Regions from separate parts of the Rhizobium sullae genome, predicted to be linked through region 1. Evidence: predicted binding sites of a transcription regulator. Region 1 holds the regulator's gene; each other region holds the start of a gene.
What was found. The regulator HrcA, encoded in region 1, represses chaperone genes, less so after heat shock. The targets are predictions, from matches to a motif close to GTTAGCACTCNCNNNNNGNGAGTGCTAAC.
Positions count from the first base shown of each region.

Region 2: a site for HrcA is predicted at 1,891-1,919, ahead of groES (co-chaperone GroES). Genes of this name have one in related genera too.
Region 3: a site for HrcA is predicted at 1,297-1,325, ahead of N2599_RS23320 (co-chaperone GroES). Genes of this name have one in related genera too.
Region 4: a site for HrcA is predicted at 1,339-1,367, ahead of groES (co-chaperone GroES). Genes of this name have one in related genera too.

Region 1 is NZ_CP104143.1:11,442-14,561, forward strand. Features, by position in the region: gene rph (ribonuclease PH) at 1-541, opposite strand, end outside; gene hrcA (heat-inducible transcriptional repressor HrcA) at 725-1,813, shown strand; gene grpE (nucleotide exchange factor GrpE) at 1,913-2,545, shown strand; gene N2599_RS00070 (nucleoside hydrolase) at 2,578-3,120, opposite strand, start outside.
Region 2 is NZ_CP104146.1:142,602-145,721, forward strand. Features, by position in the region: gene groL (chaperonin GroEL) at 1-1,484, opposite strand, end outside; gene groES (co-chaperone GroES) at 1,540-1,836, opposite strand; partial or broken gene N2599_RS37115 (TlpA family protein disulfide reductase) at 2,129-2,275, opposite strand; partial or broken gene N2599_RS37120 (IS6 family transposase) at 2,284-3,034, shown strand; partial or broken gene N2599_RS37125 (glutamate synthase subunit alpha) at 3,091-3,120, shown strand, end outside.
Region 3 is NZ_CP104144.1:557,372-560,491, forward strand. Features, by position in the region: gene groL (chaperonin GroEL) at 1-884, opposite strand, end outside; gene N2599_RS23320 (co-chaperone GroES) at 948-1,244, opposite strand; gene N2599_RS23325 (maltotransferase domain-containing protein) at 1,670-3,120, shown strand, end outside.
Region 4 is NZ_CP104145.1:181,603-184,722, forward strand. Features, by position in the region: gene groL (chaperonin GroEL) at 1-932, opposite strand, end outside; gene groES (co-chaperone GroES) at 988-1,284, opposite strand; partial or broken gene N2599_RS34965 (IS6 family transposase) at 1,533-1,721, shown strand; gene N2599_RS34970 (DUF7986 domain-containing protein) at 1,762-3,111, opposite strand; gene N2599_RS34975 (recombinase family protein) at 3,095-3,120, opposite strand, start outside.

The DNA.
Region 1 (3,120 bases):
CTTCGAGATAATCGAGGTCGATCACCGGCTGGCTGGCGAAGATACCGCAGGAAATTGCGGCGATGTGATCTTTGAGCACGCGCTCGACCTTGATCATGTTGCGGGCCTCCATCCATTTCAGGCAGTCGTACAGCGCAATCCAGGCGCCCGTAATGGAGGCCGTGCGCGTACCGCCATCAGCCTGAATAACGTCGCAGTCGAGCGTGATCTGGCGTTCGCCGAGTTCCTTAAGGTCGACGACGGCACGGAGCGAACGGCCGATGAGGCGCTGGATTTCCTGCGTGCGCCCGCCCTGCTTGCCGGCTGCGGCCTCGCGTTTCATGCGCTCGCCGGTTGCGCGCGGTAGCATGCCATATTCGGCCGTGACCCAGCCCTTTCCTGTATTGCGCAGCCACGGCGGCGTCTTGTCTTCCAGGCTTGCGGTACAGAGCACATGCGTATCGCCGAATTTCACGAGGCAGGAACCTTCCGCATGCTTTGAAAAATTGCGCTCGAAAGTGACCTTGCGCATCTGGTCGGTTTTTCTGCCTGAAGGCCGCATTCTAATCTCCTGAAGCATGATGCCGAAATGCGTTAAGCGGTTTTCGGATAACGTCGTGAAGTGCTCAATGGTATCGACCGCTTCTACGATTGGCGGCAACCATTTGCAAATTCCCTTTTGCTACGAGGGCGAGAACGGCTATATTTTAGGGATCGTCATCAGCGCGCAGGTCAAAGGAAATTCATGGGGTTCAGGTCGACGTCGGTTTCGGATGCCGTTGCGGCGCTGGATGAACGCTCTAAGGAAATCTTCCGCCGCATCGTCGAGGGCTATCTGGAAAGTGGCGAGCCGCTCGGCTCCCGCAATCTCTCGCGCATCCTGCCTATGTCGCTATCGCCCGCTTCCGTGCGCAATGTGATGAGCGACCTGGAAGCGCTAGGCCTGATCTACTCGCCACATGTCAGCGCGGGACGCCTGCCGACGCAGGGCGGCCTCCGGTTCTTCGTTGATGCTTTCATGCAGGTCGGCGACCTTTCCGCCGAGGACCGTGCGAACATCGACCGCCAGGTTCGTCCTGAAAGCCTTAACGCTCCTGTGGAAACGATGATGAACGAGGCAAGCCGGATGCTGTCCGGCATTTCGCGGGGCGCGGGGCTCGTCATCACATCGAAGAGCGATCCGGTCCTCAAGCATGTCGAGTTCATCCGCCTGGAGCCCACCAAGGCGCTGGCCGTGCTCGTCGGCGATCACGATCAGGTCGAAAACCGCATTATCGAATTGCCAGCAGGCGTTACGTCGTCGCAGCTGACGGAGGCCGCGAATTTCCTCAATGCCCATATGTCCGGCCAGACTTTGCCGGAATTGCGCAAGCAGCTCAGTCACTTAAAGGAGAACGTCCGCCACGAGCTTGATGCGTTGTCCAGGGACCTTGTCGAGCGCGGTATTGCCGTTTGGTCTGGCGATGCGGATGAAGGCAAGCCACCGCAGCTTATCATTCGCGGCCGATCCAATCTGCTCGAGGGCCTGGCAGGCGCGGAGGACCTTGACCGTCTGCGCATGCTTTTCGACGATCTCGAAAAGAAGGACAGCCTAATCGAGCTGCTGAATCTGGCCGAAACCGGCCCGGGCGTGCGTATCTTCATCGGTTCTGAGAACAAGCTCTTTTCGCTTTCCGGCTCCTCGCTGATTGTTGCGCCCTATCGCGATGATGACGACCGCATTGTCGGCGCCGTTGGCGTCATCGGTCCGACGCGGCTCAATTACTCGCGCATCGTGCCGATGGTGGATTACACAGCGCAACTGATTTCCCGACTTGCGCGCGGCACGCTGTAAACTCCCGAATTGCTCCTTCTTTGTCACGCAGACTTGATTTTTTGCGATCGAAGTTCGATATCGGGCGCATCTCAAGAAAACCTACTACCGGAGACCGTCATGACGGACGAAACGACGAAAAACGGACCAGACGCTGCCGCGGCTGAAGCCGCAGACGACGCTGCCGCAAACGTCGAGAACGAAACCACGGTTGAAGCGCCGCCACAGCCGGATCCGCTTGAAGTGCTCAAGGCTGAGAATGTCGAGCTGCGTGAGCGCTATCTGCGCCTTGCCGCCGAAATGGACAATCTGCGACGTCGCACTGAGCGCGATGTGAAGGATGCAAAGTCCTACTCAGTCGCGGGCTTCGCGCGCGATATGCTTGCCGTCTCGGATAATTTGCGCCGCGCCCTCGATGCTATCCCAGCCGAAGCGAAGGAAGCGGGCGAGGCGGGCCTCGACACATTGATCGAAGGTGTCGAGATGACCGAGCGCTCGATGCTCTCCGCGCTTGAGCGTCACGGCGTCCGCAAGCTGGATCCGGTCGGCCAGAAGTTCGATCCGAACTTCCATCAGGCGATGTTCGAGGTCCCGAATGCCGAAGTGCCGAACAACACGGTCGTCCAGGTCGTTCAGGCAGGCTTCACGATCGGCGAGCGGGTTCTTCGCCCGGCAATGGTTGGCGTCGCCAAGGGCGGCCCGAAGGCAGCTGAAGCGGATATCAATACGGCGTTCACCGAAAAGGACGCCTGATCTCTCAGACGCCTCAACGATCAGTCTGAAAATCAGATGCGGGCGAAGCGCTCGATCAGTAGATCGAAGAAGCCGTCCGCATCCACATGGCGCATCACCTTGGCATTGCGCTTACGGTCGGTCACATGCCACCAGTCGACGACCGTCATGCCCACGGTCAGCTCCGACTTCACCTCGATCTCGACATTGCAGTCACGGCCCTTGAAAAGCTCCGGCTTTAGCAGGTAGGCGACGACAGTCGGATCGTGTAGCGGCCCGCCGTCGGAGCCATATTTCTCGACATCGAAGCGCTCAAAAAACTCCAGCATTTCGACCATTGCTTTCGCTGGTGCCGTACCGAGATCGGCCATGCGCTTTACGCGATCCTTCCGCGTCAGCAGCTGATGCGTCACGTCGAGCGGCATCATCACGATCGACACGCCCGAACGGAAGACGATGTCGGCCGCTTCCGGATCGACATAGATGTTGAATTCCGCGGCCGGTGTGATGTTGCCGCCCTCGAAGAACCCGCCTCCCATCATCACCAGTTCGCGGATGCGCGGAATGATATCCGGCGCTTTCTGGAAGGCCATGCC
Region 2 (3,120 bases), on a different replicon from region 1:
TCGACGATACCCATGGCGATCATATCGCCATATTCGCTCGTCTGGGCGTTGTAGCCGTAGTTGTCGTCATTTTTGTCGAGGATCTTGCCAACGACGATCGAAGCTTCGTCACCAGCGTTGTCAGCGATCTGGCGAACCAGCGACTGCAGCGACTTGCGAACGATGTTGATGCCGGCTTCCTGGTCGTCGTTCACACCCTTGGACGTGATCTTGACGGAGGAACGGAGCAGGGCAACGCCGCCGCCGGGGACGATACCTTCCTGAACAGCAGCGCGCGTCGCATTGAGGGCGTCGTCGATGCGGTCCTTCTTTTCCTTCACTTCGACTTCCGTCGAGCCGCCGACGCGGATGACGGCAACACCACCGGCGAGCTTGGCAAGACGTTCCTGCAGCTTTTCGCGGTCGTAGTCGGAGGTGGTTTCTTCGATCTGCGCCTTGATCTGGGCAACGCGGCCTTCGATGTCCGACTTGGCGCCGGCGCCGTCGACGATCGTGGTGTTTTCCTTGGAGATCGAAACCTTCTTGGTGCGACCGAGCATGTCGAGGGTAACGGACTCGAGCTTGATGCCGAGGTCTTCGGAGATCACCGTGCCGCCCGTCAGGATGGCGATGTCCTCGAGCATGGCCTTGCGGCGGTCGCCGAAGCCCGGAGCCTTGACGGCAGCGATCTTCAGGCCGCCGCGCAGCTTGTTGACGACGAGTGTTGCAAGCGCTTCGCCTTCGACGTCTTCAGCGATGATGAGCAGCGGCTTGCCGGTCTGGACGACAGCTTCGAGAACCGGGAGCATCGACTGCAGGTTCGAGAGCTTCTTCTCGTGCAGAAGGATGTAGGCGTCGTCGAGGTCAGCAACCATCTTTTCCGGGTTAGTCACGAAGTACGGGCTGAGGTAGCCACGGTCGAACTGCATGCCTTCGACGACTTCGAGTTCGGTTTCGGCGGTCTTGGCTTCTTCGACGGTGATGACGCCTTCGTTGCCAACCTTCTGCATGGCTTCGGCAATGTCGAGACCGACCTGCCGGTCGCCGTTTGCAGAGATCGTGCCGACCTGCGCAACTTCTTCCGAGGTCGAGATCTTCTTGGCCTTGGCCTGGAGATCCTTGACGACTTCAGCAACGGCAAGATCGATGCCGCGCTTAAGGTCCATCGGGTTCATGCCGGCGGCAACCGCCTTGTTGCCTTCGCGGATGATCGACGCAGCCAGAACGGTCGCGGTCGTGGTACCGTCGCCGGCGATGTCGTTGGTCTTCGAAGCAACTTCGCGGACCATCTGGGCGCCCATGTTCTCGAACTTGTCGTCAAGTTCGATTTCCTTGGCGACCGAGACGCCGTCCTTGGTGATGCGCGGAGCGCCAAAGGACTTATCGATGATGACGTTACGGCCCTTGGGGCCGAGCGTTACCTTGACTGCGTCAGCGAGGATATCGACGCCGCGCAGCATCTTTTCGCGCGCGGTGCGGCCGAATTTAATTTCTTTAGCTGCCATTTTGAAAACTCCAGAATAGGGTTGTCAGCAATTTCGGGAAAAGCGATCGGCTGGATCAGCCGATGATGCCCATGATGTCGGCTTCCTTCATGATCAGCAGATCTTCGCCGTTGATCTTGACTTCGGTGCCGGACCACTTGCCGAACAGAACGCGGTCGCCAGCCTTGACGTCGAGAGCGACGACCTTGCCGGACTCGTCGCGAGCGCCGGAACCGACGGCGACGATTTCGCCTTCCTGCGGCTTTTCCTTGGCGGTGTCCGGAATGATGATGCCGCCCTTGGTCTGTTCTTCAGATTCGACGCGGCGGACGACGACGCGGTCGTGCAGCGGACGGAAATTGGTGCTTGCCATTGTCTAATCCCTCGATCAAGTGACAGTGCGGATCTTCATCGATCCGGTGGACGTGCTAGCACTCCTCACACGAGAGTGCTAGCACCGTGGCTGAGATATGCCTCGCTGACGTGCGTGTCAAGCATTGGCCAATTCGCAACGGGACAGGCGACCGCATGCATGGGGATTTGCCGATCACGATCCGCTTATGCCCGTTTGGCGATGCTTCGCGGAAGCGTCCTTCATCTGAGCTGGCGATTAGCGCCCCTCGCAACGAGAAGACGCCGAGCTTTGGTGCAAATGGAATAGAAGGTCATTCAAGAGCTCCTCTTTCAGCCGGGTTCTCCTGCTCCGCCTTCGGCGTGGCACCGTTCGAAACATTCGTCTGCGGAGCAACACAAACATCGCCGTAACAAACCTTCTCGCCCTTGTAGTTGGCCAGGATCTGCAGCAGATGTGGTAGGGGTGATGTCACGTTGTCAGCGGCTTAACGGTTGTCGGGTAATGGGTTGGGATGAACAGTCCGGCCGTAAGCTACAAGAACCACCGCTTTCCACCGCAGATCATCGCCCGTGCGGTCTGGCTGTATTTTCGGTTCCCTTTGAGCCTGAGGATGGTCGAGGAGATGCTGCTGGAGCGCGGTATCGTCGTCTCCCATGAGACGATCCGGAGATGGGGTCGCAAATTCGGAACGGCTTATGTCAGGCAGTTGTGCAGAAAGAGGCCTTCGCGAAAGGATATCTGGCATCTGGACGAGGTGGTGATTTCCATCGGCGGCCGCAAACATTGGCTCTGGCGTGCCGTTGACCAAGACGGTTACGTTCTCGACGAGATCGTTCAAGCCCGCCGCGATACCCAAGCCGCCAGGCGATTGCTGGTCAGGCTGCTGAAGAAGCAAGGCCTGACGCCGAAGCGGATCGTCACCGACAAATTGCGCTCATATGGTGCTGCAAGACGGGAGGTGATGCCCGCCGTCGAACATCGATCGCACAAGGGCCTGAACAATCGAGCCGAGAATTCTCACGTGCCGCTTCGAAAACGGGAGCGGATGATGCAGGGATTTCGATCCGTCGGCGGCTTGCAACGGTTCATATCGATCTTTTCGGCACTCCGAAATCTCTTCGTCCCCCCGCACCAGAAAAACTCAGCCCTCGCCATCCACATCCATCGGATCCGCGCAATGGCGCAGTGGAAAGCCGTGACCGGCGCAACCGCCTGACGTCTCACATAAGCGCCTTGTTCCGACCTTGATCAAACAACGTGACATCGCCCCTCTATTACAAGGACCTGTCGGATCCGCGTTTC
Region 3 (3,120 bases), on a different replicon from region 1:
AGGATCGCGAGGTCTTCGAGCATAGCCTTGCGGCGATCGCCGAAGCCTGGAGCCTTGACGGCGGCGATCTTCAGGCCGCCGCGCAGCTTGTTGACGACGAGTGTTGCAAGCGCTTCGCCTTCGACGTCTTCGGAAATGATTAACAGAGGCATGCCGGTTTGAACGACGGCTTCCAGGATCGGAAGCATGGCCTGCAGGTTGGAAAGCTTCTTCTCATGCAATAGCACATAAGCATCTTCCAACTCCGCCACCATCTTTTCGGCATTGGTGACGAAGTAAGGTGAAAGGTAGCCGCGGTCGAACTGCATGCCTTCGACGACTTCGAGTTCGGTTTCAGCGGTCTTGGCTTCCTCGACCGTGATGACGCCATCGTTGCCAACCTTCTGCATCGCATCAGCGATATACTGACCGATTTCCTTCTCGCCGTTGGCCGAGATGGTACCGACCTGGGCAATCTCTTCCGACGTATTGATCTTTTGCGCCTTGGCAAGCAGATCCTTGACGACGGCGGTGACGGCGAGGTCGATACCGCGCTTCAGGTCCATCGGGTTCATGCCGGCTGCAACAGCTTTTGCGCCTTCGCGAACGATCGCCTGGGCAAGAACGGTTGCCGTCGTGGTGCCGTCGCCGGCGATGTCGCTGGTCTTCGACGCGACCTCGCGCAACATCTGGGCGCCCATGTTTTCGAACTTGTCTTCAAGCTCGATTTCCTTGGCCACCGAAACGCCGTCCTTGGTGATGCGCGGTGCGCCGAAGGACTTGTCGATCACGACGTTGCGGCCCCTCGGACCGAGCGTCACCTTCACGGCATCGGCGAGGATATCGACGCCGCGCAGCAGCTTTTCGCGCGCATCACGACCGAATTTGATTTGTTTGACAGACATGGAAAAACTCCCGGGCTGATCGCCCAATGGTCTTCATGAAGGGAAATAAAATGGAAGAAACGGTTAGGCGACAACGCCCATGACGTCGGCTTCCTTCATGATCAACAGGTCTTCGCCGTTGAACTTGATCTCGGTGCCGGACCATTTGCCGAACAGGATCCGGTCGCCGGCCTTGACCTCGAGCGGCTGGATCTGGCCGGCATCATCGCGCGCACCAGGCCCAACAGCGACAACTTCGCCCTCCTGCGGCTTTTCCTTGGCAGTATCTGGAATGATGATGCCACCCTTGGTCTTGGCGTCAGCCTCAATACGGCGCACGACGACACGGTCGTGCAACGGCCGAAAAATGGTACTAATCATTTCTGGGTTCCTCAACGAGAACGCAGCCGAATGGCCGATCTCGATAGACAATCTTAGCAGTCTTACGTTGAGAGTGCTAGGATTGATTCATGTTTTGGTCGCATTCGGCAAGTTTGCGCTCAAACGCGCCACGTATTTCCAGCCGAAGGGCAGCCCAGCACTGAAAAGCCATCGTTATCGATGCTTTGGCACATCGCGCCCTTAAGATGAAAAGCCGCAATTCAGTGATCGGGAACTGCTGACTGCGCCAATCGGGGCTTTTCAAGATAGTTGGCCCAGAACGGACGTCTCATTCGGGAAATTGCATTCCGGTCAGAGCTCCGGTCAACCCTGCACCACGTACCGAAATGGTGGCCAATTGCGACAGCACAAAGGAACAAGCACGGTAGCCTTGCAGTTAATGCGTAAACCGTTAGGCACCCACGATGAACACGCGCCCCCAATTCGCGTCGCGAACCTCGCAACTGCCGCCGCAGATTTACTACGTGCATCCTCTGATGTTGAAGGGGTTGGAGGCGTGGAGGGAGGTCTTTGCGCATGCGAGTGACCTTGGCTTTGACACGGTCCTGACGGCTCCGCCTTTCGAACGTGGCCATAACACCAGTGTCTTTGTCGCAAAAAGCTTCGATCGCCTCGATCCGGAATTAGGGCTGGGTGACTCCGTCACGGACGCCGTCAGAGACTTGGTCCAAGCAGCAACAGACAACAACCTCAAGATTATGCTCGACCTGGTCGTTGATCGGGTCGCCGTTGATAAGCCTTTAGGATCGATCATCGCCGATCCGCGCGTACCCCCGCACGAAGCCGGCAGCCGGCGCATCGATTTCACACGTGAACCGGGCCATATCGACGACTGGCTTAGTCGGATGAGGCTGCTTACAGACCTCGGAATTGCAGGCTTTCGCTGCCTTGGTATCGCAAGCCTGGCTCCAGAAGCCTGGTTCAACATTATCATGTCGAGCCGTAAATCGGCGCCGCAAACAACCTTTCTGGCTTGGACACCTGGCACCGACTTAAAGGATCGCAAGGCCCTGGAGGGCATCGGCTTTGATGGCAGCTTCTCCTCGTTGGCATGGTGGGACCTCGAGGAGCGATGGATCATGGACGAATACCAGATCCAGAGGCAGATCGGTTATCAGATCACGTTTCCTGAAGCGCCGTTCGGCAAGCGCATGGCCCACGGCACCGACAGCCAAGAGGTTTTGCAGCGCAAGGCTGTCCGGGCACTGCGGCTCTCTTCCACATTTGCCAGCGGCCTGATGATCCCGATGGGCTTCGAATACGGTGCCGCGACACCACTCGATCCCATGCATGGGGATGGAACCGGCCTGCGCGGCCTTCGCGAACAGGGCGCGTTCGACCTTTCCAGCGATATCCGCGCCGTCAATGCCTGGACCAACAAAACGGCCGCCGGCTTCGCGCGTCGGCCTCTCAAGCTCATCTCCACCAGCCAAACGCCGGCCGTTGCTCTGATGCAGACGGACCAAGAGGATATGCATAGCTCACAGAAAGTGCGCGTGGTCGTCCTCAACCGCGACCTGCGGCGCAGCGTCAGCGCGCCGTTCAATCTTTTGCGTGAGGCCGCATCCTCGTTCCTACCGCTGATCAACCCGCAAGACGATGATGAGATTCTTGCCGCCCAACTGAAGCTGAAACCGGGTGAGCTTCGCGTTTTCGAAGGACAGTCATCCGTTCCCATCATTGACGCGGTTGCAGTACCTGCTGTCAGCGAGGCAGCGGCATCTGCAAGACTGGCAATCGAAAAGATCACGCCGGCAGTCGACGAGGGTCGTTTCGTCGTCAAACGCGTTGTCGGCGAAGTGATAAAGGTTGAGGCCGATATTTTTGGAGACGGCCACGACCCCCTTTCGGCGGC
Region 4 (3,120 bases), on a different replicon from region 1:
GACTCGAGCTTGATGCCGAGGTCTTCGGAGATCACCGTGCCGCCCGTCAGGATGGCGATGTCCTCGAGCATGGCCTTGCGGCGGTCGCCGAAGCCCGGAGCCTTGACGGCAGCGATCTTCAGGCCGCCGCGCAGCTTGTTGACGACGAGTGTTGCAAGCGCTTCGCCTTCGACGTCTTCAGCGATGATGAGCAGCGGCTTGCCGGTCTGGACGACAGCTTCGAGAACCGGGAGCATCGACTGCAGGTTCGAGAGCTTCTTCTCGTGCAGAAGGATGTAGGCGTCGTCGAGGTCAGCAACCATCTTTTCCGGGTTAGTCACGAAGTACGGGCTGAGGTAGCCACGGTCGAACTGCATGCCTTCGACGACTTCGAGTTCGGTTTCGGCGGTCTTGGCTTCTTCGACGGTGATGACGCCTTCGTTGCCAACCTTCTGCATGGCTTCGGCAATGTCGAGACCGACCTGCCGGTCGCCGTTTGCAGAGATCGTGCCGACCTGCGCAACTTCTTCCGAGGTCGAGATCTTCTTGGCCTTGGCCTGGAGATCCTTGACGACTTCAGCAACGGCAAGATCGATGCCGCGCTTAAGGTCCATCGGGTTCATGCCGGCGGCAACCGCCTTGTTGCCTTCGCGGATGATCGACGCAGCCAGAACGGTCGCGGTCGTGGTACCGTCGCCGGCGATGTCGTTGGTCTTCGAAGCAACTTCGCGGACCATCTGGGCGCCCATGTTCTCGAACTTGTCGTCAAGTTCGATTTCCTTGGCGACCGAGACGCCGTCCTTGGTGATGCGCGGAGCGCCAAAGGACTTATCGATGATGACGTTACGGCCCTTGGGGCCGAGCGTTACCTTGACTGCGTCAGCGAGGATATCGACGCCGCGCAGCATCTTTTCGCGCGCGGTGCGGCCGAATTTAATTTCTTTAGCTGCCATTTTGAAAACTCCAGAATAGGGTTGTCAGCAATTTCGGGAAAAGCGATCGGCTGGATCAGCCGATGATGCCCATGATGTCGGCTTCCTTCATGATCAGCAGATCTTCGCCGTTGATCTTGACTTCGGTGCCGGACCACTTGCCGAACAGAACGCGGTCGCCAGCCTTGACGTCGAGAGCGACGACCTTGCCGGACTCGTCGCGAGCGCCGGAACCGACGGCGACGATTTCGCCTTCCTGCGGCTTTTCCTTGGCGGTGTCCGGAATGATGATGCCGCCCTTGGTCTGTTCTTCAGATTCGACGCGGCGGACGACGACGCGGTCGTGCAGCGGACGGAAATTGGTGCTTGCCATTGTCTAATCCCTCGATCAAGTGACAGTGCGGATCTTCATCGATCCGGTGGACGTGCTAGCACTCCTCACACGAGAGTGCTAGCACCGTGGCTGAGATATGCCTCGCTGACGTGCGTGTCAAGCATTGGCCAATTCGCAACGGGACAGGCGACCGCATGCATGGGGATTTGCCGATCACGATCCGCTTATGCCCGTTTGGGGTGATGTCACGTTGTCAGCGGCTTAACGGTTGTCGGTAATGGGTTGGGATGAACAGTCCGGCCGTAAGCTACAAGAACCACCGCTTTCCACCGCAGATCATCGCCCGTGCGGTCTGGCTGTATTTTCGGTTCCCTTTGAGCCTGAGGATGGTCGAGGAGATGCTGCTGGAGCGCGGTATCGTCGTCTCCCATGAGACGATCCGGAGATGGGGTCGCAAATTCGGAACGGCTTATGCCGGCCTCAGTGCATTTTTGGGACACGGATATGCGGTAGCGGTTATTGGCGCAGATCGATGACGCCGAGTTCGTGCCACATCCACTCAAAACTGTATGTCGCCATAGGATCTGCCGGATTTGGCTGCCGTGAAGACTGGTTTTCGAGATATTTGAGCCATTCGGCGACCTTTTGTCGGCTAGCGGCTGATTTTGCGGCCTGACGCGGCGTCTTGTTGCCGAGCATGCCGACCGGCTGATCAAGGGTTTCACGATATTGCCGGTCCATGAACTGATGAACGACCTGCTCGGCAATTTCGGGCGGGATTTCAGGCGCGGGGGCTTCCTTTTCGCGTGCCGGCCGCTCGGCCATCATCTGTTCGACCGTGCGGATTTCTGTAAGCGGGGCGCGGACGAGATCACCGAGAGCCTGCTGGATCAAGGTCGTTCCATCTTGTGCGCGCTCTGCCGAGTTGGTCGCCAGGTGCAGGAATTTCCCCTTCAATTCCACATTTCCCCGCACCCGCGCCCCGTTTTCCATCGTAGTGTCGAAAGACGGTGCACTGCGTTTACGGGCGTCGTGCTTCGGCTTTTGCTCAAGCCAGTTCCAGAATTTTGCGTTTTCCTGCGACATGCCGGGAATGTTGCTAACCCGTGCGGCAACATCCTTCTGGGCAATTCCGGAGGCGAGCGGAAACCTGACGTCATGGAATATGAGCTCATCACCATCCGCGTTCTGCATCGATGGCAGCCCTGCGGCGCGTTCAAGCGTATCGAACAGCCATGAAAGCGTGAACATGGAGGCGGCGGCCTGAAGCTCCTCGTCCTTGATGACCGGCAGCTTCTTCGCATTCTTTTTGCCGAACATCTGCCGCAGGCCATCGAACAGCGCATCGGTGGCCTGCGGCGTGAACGGCAGAAGGCCTCCGGCGAAGACGTTTGTGCCCATGACGGGGACAATCCGGGCGGCGATCCTGTCCCACTGCTTGAGGGTACTTGTAGCTGTTCCCTCACTGACCGCGATCGGGTCACCACCACGAACAAGATCTCGCGCGGCGAGCGACTTGCCCGGCACGATCTCACTGACTTCGTAAAGGCTCATGACGGAAGTGCGCAGCGCCTTCATACAGTTTTTTGCCTGGGCATTTTCCTTCCAGCCGCGACGTTTGAGATATTCGTCGACGATGTTGCCGCCCTCGACCTCGAAGTCCTGGGTCAGGAAATCCTCGAAGGCGCAGCCCCAGAGCGTCATAGCCCAGTCGTCGCCAAGGATTTCGGCGATGTCCTCGAAGTCCATGTCGCCAGCATCCAGGACTGGCCCGAAATGGTCGTAGAACACCTCGTCAAAGCATTCGCGCCATTCTTCCCGGGCAAGGAACTTCATCAGACCTTTGAGGTCATGGCTGGTCGGCATGGAAGGTCT